Regions from separate parts of the Blastococcus deserti genome, predicted to be linked through region 1. Evidence: riboswitches for the same ligand, from Rfam matches in the RefSeq annotation. Region 1 holds a riboswitch; each other region holds the start of a gene.
The links. Region 1 has a riboswitch for cyclic di-AMP ahead of ACFSHS_RS21845 (transglycosylase family protein). Riboswitches for the same ligand answer to the same signal wherever they lie in the genome.

Region 1 (2,186 bases):
GTGCGGCACGACCTGCAGCTCCAGCTGCCCGGGGTGCAGGTGGACGCCTACCGGATGGACCCCCAGGGGGCGGAGCAGACGATCGCGATGCTGCGCCTGGCGATCCGGGGCGCGGGCACGGTGGTGCTGATCCTCGGTGGTCTCGGCGTGCTCAACATCGGGCTGGTCACCGTCCGGCAGCGGATCCGCGAGATCGGCGTCCGCCGCAGCTTCGGCGCCACGTCGGGCCGGATCTTCGCCGCCGTCATGCTCGAGAGCGTCTGCGCCACCGCCCTGGCGGGACTGTTCGCCGTGGGCGCGTCGATCGTGCTGGTCCGCAATCTGCCGCTCGAGCGGTTGCTGAACAACGGCATCCCCATCGCGGACATGCCGGGCTTCCCGGTGGCGGCCGCGGTGGAGGGCATGGTGGCGGCGACCGCGGTCGGCGCGCTGGCCGGGCTGCTGCCGGCGATCATCGCCGTCCGCGCGAAGGTGATCGACGCGATCCGGTTCTGAGGAGGCCCCCCGCCCCCGCCACCAGGTCGCTGGCAGCGGGGGCAGGACGGCCTCCTCGCAGGGTCCCGCCGCGAGCGTGCGAGCAGCGGGGGCGAGGAGGTCCTTTCTCAGACCTTCAGGCGCTGACCCACGTAGATCACGTCCGGGTCGCTCACGGTGTCGCGGTTGAGGGCCCACAGGCCTTCCCAGCCACCCTCGACGCCCTGGGCCGCGGCGATCTCGGCCAGGGTGTCGCCGGGCTGGACCGTGTAGGTGCCGCCCGAGGACGAGGTGGACGCCGGAGCGGCGGGCTCGGCCGGAGCCGGCGCGGGTGCCGCCGCGGGTTCGGCCGGGGCGGCGGCCGTGTTCTCGGTCAGGTACTTACCGCAGGTGGGCCAGGCGCCCACGCCCTGGCCGTCCAGCGTGCGCTCGGCGACCACGATCTGCTGCTCCTTGGTCGCGAGGTCGGCGCGCGGCGCGAACTCCAGACCGCCGTACGCCTCCCAGGTGCTCTGGCTGAACTGCAGGCCGCCGTAGTAGCCGTTGCCGGTGTTGATGCTCCAGTTGCCGCCGGACTCGCATTCGGCGACGCCGTCCCAGTTGTGCTCTGCCGCCGCAGCCGGCGCGGCGAACACACCGACACCGATCGCCGCGGCGCCGAGGAGTACGGCGCCCCCGCGGATGGAACGGTTGAGGGCGCGCGTCATCGAGTAGTGCTCGGACATGGGTGATCCTCCGATCACCGCCGGCGAGGTGAGCTGTCGGGTTCGGGCGAATCGGTGCCCGGCCGCCGTGCGTGGAGCGCACGGTGCGGCTTCACCCCGAGGCGCGCGCGTGCGCGCCGGGAAAGTGGGTCCCCCGCCCCCGTCCTGGGTGAGGTCGGATGCAGGCTCCGGCGGACGGGGTTGGGCGGTCCGGGCCTCGCGCCCGGCCGGGAAGGCCCGGGCGCCCGGACGACGCTAGAGGTCGCTGGGGCACCCGGCCCGCCGGACGGAACGAATTCGGGCGATTCGCCCCGGCGTGGCGCCGCCACGCCGGGGCACGACCTCGCCCCGTTCGCGGGCGACCGCGCTGCGTCCCGTCAGGCCGCCGTGCAGGGGCCCGCCGCGAGCTCGCGAGCGGTGGTCGAGGCCCGTCCTCCCCACCCTGAGCCTGCGAAGGGTGGGGAGGACGGGGTCCTTTCTCAGTCGCGGACCAGCAGGGCCACCGGCAGGCGGGTCAGGAGCACGTCGGCGGCCACCCCCGCGATGTCGGAGACGAGCCGCTCACCGGTGAGCAGGTCCCGCCAGGCGCCGTTGGGCAGCTGCAGGGCCGTGTCGCCCCAGCCCTCGGCGGCCAGCTTGACCGGCAGACGGGTCGCCACGGCGACCACCCCGCCGCGGTCGAAGGCGATCAGGTGCTCGGCGCCCGATCCGGTGACCTCGACCGGCTCGTACCCGGCGAACCACTCGGGGTGGTCGCGCCGGGCCCGCAGCGTCCGGGACACCACCAGCAACTTGGCCGCGCCGGTCTCGTCCACCGCCGGGACCTCGCCACGGTCGAGGTCGGCCAGCAGCTTTCCCCGCAGCGCGTAGTCGACCGGGCGGCGGTTGTCCGGGTCGACGAGGGAGAAGTCCCAGAGCTCGGTGCCCTGGTAGACGTCCGGGACGCCGGGCATCGTCAGCTGCAGCAGCTTCTGGCTCAGGGAGTTCGACCAGCCGAACGGCGCGATC
Region 2 (2,186 bases), on a different contig from region 1:
GGGCGGTCGGTGCTCGACCTGGGCGCCGGCAGCGGACTGGTGGCCGTCGCGGCGGCGCTCGCCGGGGCCCGGGAGGTGGTGGCCAGCGAGATCGACCCGTTCGGGCACGCCGCCATCGCGGTGAACGCCGAGGTGAACGGCCTCCCGCCGGTCGCCGTCCTCGGTGACGTGCTGGGGGAGGAATCGCCCGCGGTCGACGTCGTCCTTGCCGGTGACGTCTGCTACGACCGCGTGATGAGCGAGCGGGTGCTGCCCTGGCTCGAGGCCGCCCGCGCGAGGGGCGCCGAGGTGTACCTCGGCGACCCGGGGCGGCCCTACGTGCCGACCGACCGGCTGGCCGCCGTGGCGACGTACGACGTGCCCGACACCGAGGGGCCCCAGGTGCGCCGGACGACGGTCTGGCGGCTGCCCTGACCGGGAGGGCGACACGCGTCACGCCGATCCGGCATTGTCACGACTCGATAACGGCGGTTACGTTGGGCCAGTCCGGCCGGACGGTTACCGCCCCATCCGGGGCGGCCGCGCCGGACGCCGCCGAGTCGCCCTGACGCTCCCCTGGAGTGCGGGCGAGCCGGGGACCCACCGCAGTACTGGGGTGAATCCTGCTCCGAGCACCGCTCGGGGCGGGTAGGGCCGCTTCCCGCCCGAATCCGTCAGCTAACTCGGTAGGCGGCCCACGGAAGAAACGGAGAGCCGCAGCATGGCGCGCCCTCGGGCACACCTTGCACGCAGCAGCAGCCGGTACGGATCGCCGCGCGGGACCCGCCTGCGCTGACCCTCGTCCGCCGGGCTCCCCGCCCGCCGGCGCTGCCCCTCGCCCCTCTCGCAGTGGACCGCCCGCGCCCTCGCGCGCCCGGCCGGTCCGCCGCGCCCTGTCATCCGGAGCACAGGCCCCTCATGAACCTCCGCACCACGCTGTCCTCGTCCGCCCGGGCCCTCCGCCCGTCCGGCACCCGCCCGCCCCTGGGCGGCCGCCGCCCGGCTCTCTACCTCGGGGTCGCGGCCGCCGGGGCGCTCATGGTCAACGTCCTCACCGCCGGTGAGCCCGCCGCGGACGCCGCCTCGATGGAGTCGGTGAGCGTGGCCGCGCAGCTGGGCATCCCCGCCCAGCCGGCACCGGTCGCCGGCGACGAGATCGTCGCGCCGCTCGAGCAGCTGGCCGCCAGCCGGAGCGAGCGCGACGCCGAGCGCGCCGCGGCCGCCGAGGCGCAGGCCGCCGCCGACCAGGCCGAGCGGGACCGCATCGCCGCCGAGGAGGCCGCCCGCGTCGCCGCCGAGGAGGCCGCCCGCGCCGAGGCCGCCCGCATCGAGGCGGCTCGCGCCGCCGAGGCCGAGGCCGCCGCCGCTCGTCCCGGGCAGGGCACGTCCGCCGCCACCGCGCCCAAGGGCTCCTACAAGGAGTACGCGATGAGCAAGGTGGGCAGCGCCGGCGAGTTCTCGTGCCTCGAGAACCTGTGGGGCAAGGAGAGCGGCTGGAACCCGAACGCGCAGAACCCGACCAGCACCGCGTACGGGATCCCGCAGTTCCTCGACTCGACGTGGGCCAGTACCGGCATCGCCAAGACCTCGGACGGCTACCGGCAGATCGACGCCGGCCTCATCTACATCGAGGACAGGTACGGCTCGCCGTGCGCCGCGTGGAGCCACTCGCAGTCCAAGGGCTGGTACTGAGGAAGGACCCCGCTGCCCCCACCGCTCGCAGGCTCGCGACCGTTCCCTGCAGCGGGGCCGTTCCAGCACGTCACCCTGCCGCTCGGATGCTCGCGGTGAGCCTCTGGACGGGCCCCTCGCAGGCCGCAGTGGGCCCTGCAGGGCGGCCGTCCGTCCTCGCTTCCGGGGTGTTCCTCCCGCTTTCTGTGTCGTGCAGGACAGGGAATGCGGGAGGAACACCGCAGGAGCGGGGTAGCGCCGTCCCGTGAGCGTGCACGTCGGGACGTCGGGCTGGAGCTACGACCACTGGGACGGCGTCCTCTATCCGCCGGGCACCCCGGCGCGGGACCGGCTGGCCCACTACGTGCGCCGGTTCGGCACCGTCGAGCTCAACGCCAGCTTCTACCGCTGGCCGCGCGACGTCAGCTTCACGGGCTGGCGGCGGCGCCTGCCGCCGGGCTTCCAGCTCTCGGTGAAGGCGCCGCGCGGCCTGACCCACGCCAAGCGCCTGTACGCGCCGGAACCGTGGCTCCCCC
Region 3 (2,186 bases), 200 kb from region 1:
GGCCAGGTGCGCGACGACGTGGGCGCGCGACCACCCGGGCAGGTGCGACTCCGCGGACAGCTCCTCGTCGCTGAACTCGTGGACGAGGCGCGACACGACGCGCTCCCCCTCGGTCCACCAGCGGAGCGCCTGCTCGGAAGCGGGGGTCGTCGTCACGGTCGCCGAATCTAGCCCGGTCGTGCACCGAGCGATCGCCCGCGGGACGGGGTCACGAGCCGCACGGGACCCGAGTGAGCCGCACCCGTGTCGCAGCACCTCGAACCCCGGTCATCGCCATAGCTTCCGGGGCGGTGCGGGTCAGCCCGTGGGGCCGGTCGGGTCCGGTCCGCCGGCGGCCTTGCTGTCGGCGCCGCCGTCCGGGACATGGGTGACGTCGCCGGACATGCCGCCCTGCGCCGCCCGCGGCGACTGGTCGTCGTCCGCCGTCACCTGTCCCTTCTCGGGCCGCTCCCCGGGCAGGCCCTCGTCCTGGCCCGGGTCGTTGACGCCGCCGTAGGGACGTCCGGTCTCGGTCATCGCTCCACTCCCGTTCGTCGGAGTCGCGCACTGGCTCCCCGGTGATAGCCGCGAGGGCGCCGGCGCAACCCGGGACGACGCGTCCCGGGCGTGTCCGTCGGGAGTGCCGGCGGCGCTGCCTGGCGGCGTCGGTCACCCACCGTTCCGCCGCGCCGCTCGGGCACCGATTACGTACGGCAACCGTTACCGCGCGTAACAGCCCGCCCTGCTCCGGGGCGCACCGGGATCGGACCAGGTCAGGGAGGCGGCGCCGCGGGAAGGTGCTCTCCCCGCGTCGGCAGCGGGGCTCCGCCGACCCGTTCGCGCGCCTCTGCGGACCTCCGCGCCGCGCCCTAGCGTCTTCGCCGTCCGAGCGGGCCCCCCTCGTCACGCACCTCGTGACTCCCGCCGGACGCCGCCGAACCGGCCTCCCGCAGCAGCGGGCGCCGGACCGGGGACCCACCGAAGTACCGGGGTGAAGCGCGCGCCGATCGGCCGCGCCGGGCGAGTTCCCCGCCCGAACCCGACAGCTAACTCGGTAGGCGGCACAGGAGAACAGGAGAACGTCGTCGATGACGACTACAGCCATGCCCATGTCCCGCTCGCTCCGCCGCGCCGCCGTCGTGCTCGTCGCCGGTGCGGGGGTCGCGCTCAGCCCCCTGCCGGCCCAGGCCTCCTCGGGCGCTCCCACCACCGCCACGGTCGCGGCGGCACCGGTCGCCGCGGCGACCCCCGCCGCGCAGGTCGCCGTCGACACGGCGCTGGCCCAGCAGGGCGACCCCTACGTCTGGGGCGGGAGCGGCCCCGACTCGTTCGACTGCTCGGGGCTGACGCAGTACGCCTACGCGGCGGCCGGCGTGGAGCTGCCGCACTCGTCGCGCATGCAGTCGGAGCTGGGCACGCCGGTGTCGCTGGACGCGCTGCAGCCGGGTGACCTGGTGTTCTTCTACAGCCCGGTCAGCCACGTCGGGATGTACATCGGGAACGGGCAGATGGTGCACGCGCCGACGTCCGGCGACGTCGTCAAGGTCGTGGACCTGGCGAACATGCCGGGCGCGGTCTCGGCCCGCAGGGTCGCCTGACGCACGGGTGCCCCGGCCGCCCGGCCGGGGCACCCGCCCACCCGGATGTGCTCCCGCCGGCCCCGGGGTGTGGGTTAGGTTTCGCGCGCCATGGCTGCCCCTGACGTCCCGCCGGTCGAGGTGTCGGTCCTGGGGCCGTTGCGGGTGACCGTCGGCGGTGCCGCCGCCGCGCTGGGTGGGCCACGGCAGCGCTCGGTCCTCGCCCGGCTCGCCGTGGCCGGTGGCCACGTCGTCTCGACCGACCGGATCATCGAGGACCTGTGGGAGGGCGAGCCGCCGCCCAAGGCACTCGCGTCCCTGCAGGTGCACGTGTCGCACCTGCGCCGCGCCCTCGAACCCGGCCGCCGCACGCGCACCGCGGCCGCGACGCTGGTCAGCCGCCCGCCGGGCTACGCCCTGCAGCTCCCCCGGGAGGCGGTGGACGCCTGGCGGTTCGAGGACCTCCTCGCCCGCGCCCAGGGGGAACCGGCGGCCGTCCGTCGCCGCCTGCTGGACGACGCCCTGGCCTGCTGGTCGGGGCCCGCCTACGCCGAGGTCGCCGACACGTCGTGGGCCGCCCCGGAAGTCGCCCGGCTGGAGGAGCTGCGGCTGGTCGCGCGGGAGAGCCGG
Region 4 (2,186 bases), on a different contig from region 1:
TGGGCGGGCTGGCCGCCTTCGGGCTGAGCCGGGCGCTGGGCCGGCCGGCCGTCACCCGGCTGGCCGGCCGGCGGCTCGCGCGCGTCGACCGGCTGATGGTCGACCGGGGGTTCTGGCCCCTGCTGGTCGGACGGCTCATGCCCGTCGTCCCGTTCGTGGTGCTGAGCTACGGCGCGGGCCTCACCGCCGTCCGGCTCGGCCCGTACGCGCTGTCGACCGCGATCGGGCTGGTGCCCAGCACCGTCGTGCAGGTGGGCGTCGGGGCCTCGGCGGGGCTCCTCGCGGCCTGGGCGACCACGGTCACCGTCGTCCCGGTCGCCGTGGTCGCGCTCGTGGCGGTCGGGCTGGTGGCCCTCGCATGGCGGCGCCGGCGCCGGATCGCCGGCTCCGGGCCGGTGCCTGTCGCCTAGATCAAGAGGACGGTGCCCGCGGGCGGCCGCCTCCGTGCGGTGACACGAGCCCCCGTCCCGCCCTCCGACCCGCACGGGCGCCGTGCCGGAGCCGCGTGCTGAACGTCATCCGGCCGTCTCGCTGTGTGCTGCCGCGCTGCCGTCGGCCGACACGGCTCCAACTACTCTGCGCATCGGTGCAGCGACGCCACGAGCACCACGGCGAGCCATGGGGCCGACACCCTGCGAGTACGGGGGCCGCTCGCCGGCGATCGGCGTCTTTCCGGCCCACTGCGTCCCTTTGTCCCGTTCCGGCCACGGACCTAGCGTCGTCGCGGTCCGCACGGGCCTACATCCGTCACCGAACCGCGGTGACACCCGTCGGACGCCGCCCAGCCGGGCGCGGGCAGAAGGCCGGCGCCCGGGCCGGGGACCCACTGCAGCAGTGGGGTGAAGCACGCCCGGACGCGTCCGGGGCGTGCCGGGCGAGTTCCCCGCCCGAACCCGTCAGCTAACCCGGTAGGCGGCCACGGAGAACAGGAGACACGTCGTCATGACGGCTGGTCGCATGCCCACTCCCCGCCGGTCCCTTCCTCGCGGTCGGCGTGCCGTGGTGGCACTTCTCGCGGGCGCCGGGGTAGCCCTCACGTCCGTGCCCGCCCAGGCCAACCAGACAGGCTCAGCCCCGGCCGTCGAAGCGCCGGCCCCCTCGGAGAGGCCGACCCCGACCTCCAGCCCCTACAGCATGTGGGACCCGCACGTCCGACCCGTCGTGAAGGAGGTCACGGAGCGGTTCGACGTCTCGACGGTGTACACCCGCGCCGATCACCGTCCCACCCAGGGCCGCGCCGCTGACTTCATGGTCTACGAGGACCGGGCCAAGGGGGACGCCCTCACCCAGTACGTGATCGACAACGCGGCCCGGTTCCGCGTCGAGTACGTGATCTGGCAGCAGCGGATCTACCTCGTCTCCACGGGCTCGTGGCGAGCCATGGAAGACCGCGGATCGCCGACGGCCAACCACATGGACCATCCGCACGTGGCGTTCCTCCCCGCCGGATGACCCGAGTGCTCGCCCGGGGCCGCTGAACCCGCGAGCAGGCACCAGCGCCCCTGCCCGGCCCCGGGCAGGGGCGCTGAGGCCGTGCAGATGCCCCTCTGACGCCCCGCGCCGTCACCGCACCTGTGCACCGACCTCCTAGCCCTTCCGGAAGAGCCGGCCGAGCACGCCCCCGGCGCCGCCGACGGTCCGTGCGGCCAGCTGCAGGATCGGCCCGCCGGGGATGCCCGGCGCGGCCTGCACGATCGGCGCCAGCTGGAGCAGCCCGGCGACGTCGTGGACCTTCAGCCGGCGCAGCGCGACCGCCAGGACGGGGTTGACCCGGCCGGAGGCCGCGTCCAGCAGCAGCTCGGCCGGAGCCTCCACCGCCGGGCCGTCGAGCCGCCCGGGAGCCACCCGCTGCACGGTCCATCCGCCGCCGTCGGAGGCGAGGGCCCAGCCGCCGTCGGGCGTCGCCAGGGTCACCCGGCCGGAGATGTCCATCGACGCGGCCAGCGCGCCGGTGACGTCGGCGAGGGCCGCCAGGCCCGACTGCAGCACGTCGGCCGGCGGGGGAGCGGCCCCGCAGGACACCAGGTCCAGCGCGTGGACGGCGAGCTCGTAGGCCTGCCCGAGGACGACGCTGAGCAGGGGGATCCGGCCGACGACGGACACCGTGAGCGCGGTGTCGAGGTCCTCCGGCTCCTCGGCGAGGTAGCGCGCCGTCGCCTCGCGGTTGCGCCGCAGGGCCGCGAGGA

Region 2: it holds a riboswitch for cyclic di-AMP, as region 1 does, so the genes downstream of both, ACFSHS_RS04900 (aggregation-promoting factor C-terminal-like domain-containing protein) here and ACFSHS_RS21845 (transglycosylase family protein) in region 1, are expected to answer to the same signal.
Region 3: it holds a riboswitch for cyclic di-AMP, as region 1 does, so the genes downstream of both, ACFSHS_RS20855 (C40 family peptidase) here and ACFSHS_RS21845 (transglycosylase family protein) in region 1, are expected to answer to the same signal.
Region 4: it holds a riboswitch for cyclic di-AMP, as region 1 does, so the genes downstream of both, ACFSHS_RS22590 (VldE C-terminal domain-containing protein) here and ACFSHS_RS21845 (transglycosylase family protein) in region 1, are expected to answer to the same signal.

The regions. Positions count from the first base shown of each region.
Region 1 is NZ_JBHUHP010000030.1:394,193-396,378, forward strand. It holds gene ACFSHS_RS21840 (ABC transporter permease) at 1-495, shown strand, start outside; gene ACFSHS_RS21845 (transglycosylase family protein) at 603-1,199, opposite strand; cyclic di-AMP (ydaO/yuaA leader) riboswitch at 1,203-1,366, opposite strand; gene treY (malto-oligosyltrehalose synthase) at 1,658-2,186, opposite strand, start outside.
Region 2 is NZ_JBHUHP010000004.1:11,710-13,895, forward strand. It holds gene ACFSHS_RS04895 (class I SAM-dependent methyltransferase) at 1-414, shown strand, start outside; cyclic di-AMP (ydaO/yuaA leader) riboswitch at 523-687, shown strand; gene ACFSHS_RS04900 (aggregation-promoting factor C-terminal-like domain-containing protein) at 898-1,671, shown strand; gene ACFSHS_RS04905 (DUF72 domain-containing protein) at 1,916-2,186, shown strand, end outside.
Region 3 is NZ_JBHUHP010000030.1:199,060-201,245, reverse strand. It holds gene ACFSHS_RS20865 (maleylpyruvate isomerase family mycothiol-dependent enzyme) at 1-156, opposite strand, end outside; gene ACFSHS_RS20860 (hypothetical protein) at 298-516, opposite strand; cyclic di-AMP (ydaO/yuaA leader) riboswitch at 946-1,035, shown strand; gene ACFSHS_RS20855 (C40 family peptidase) at 1,068-1,577, shown strand; gene ACFSHS_RS20850 (BTAD domain-containing putative transcriptional regulator) at 1,668-2,186, shown strand, end outside.
Region 4 is NZ_JBHUHP010000019.1:35,795-37,980, reverse strand. It holds gene ACFSHS_RS17730 (TVP38/TMEM64 family protein) at 1-410, shown strand, start outside; cyclic di-AMP (ydaO/yuaA leader) riboswitch at 815-910, shown strand; gene ACFSHS_RS22590 (VldE C-terminal domain-containing protein) at 943-1,452, shown strand; gene ACFSHS_RS17720 (maleylpyruvate isomerase family mycothiol-dependent enzyme) at 1,588-2,186, opposite strand, start outside.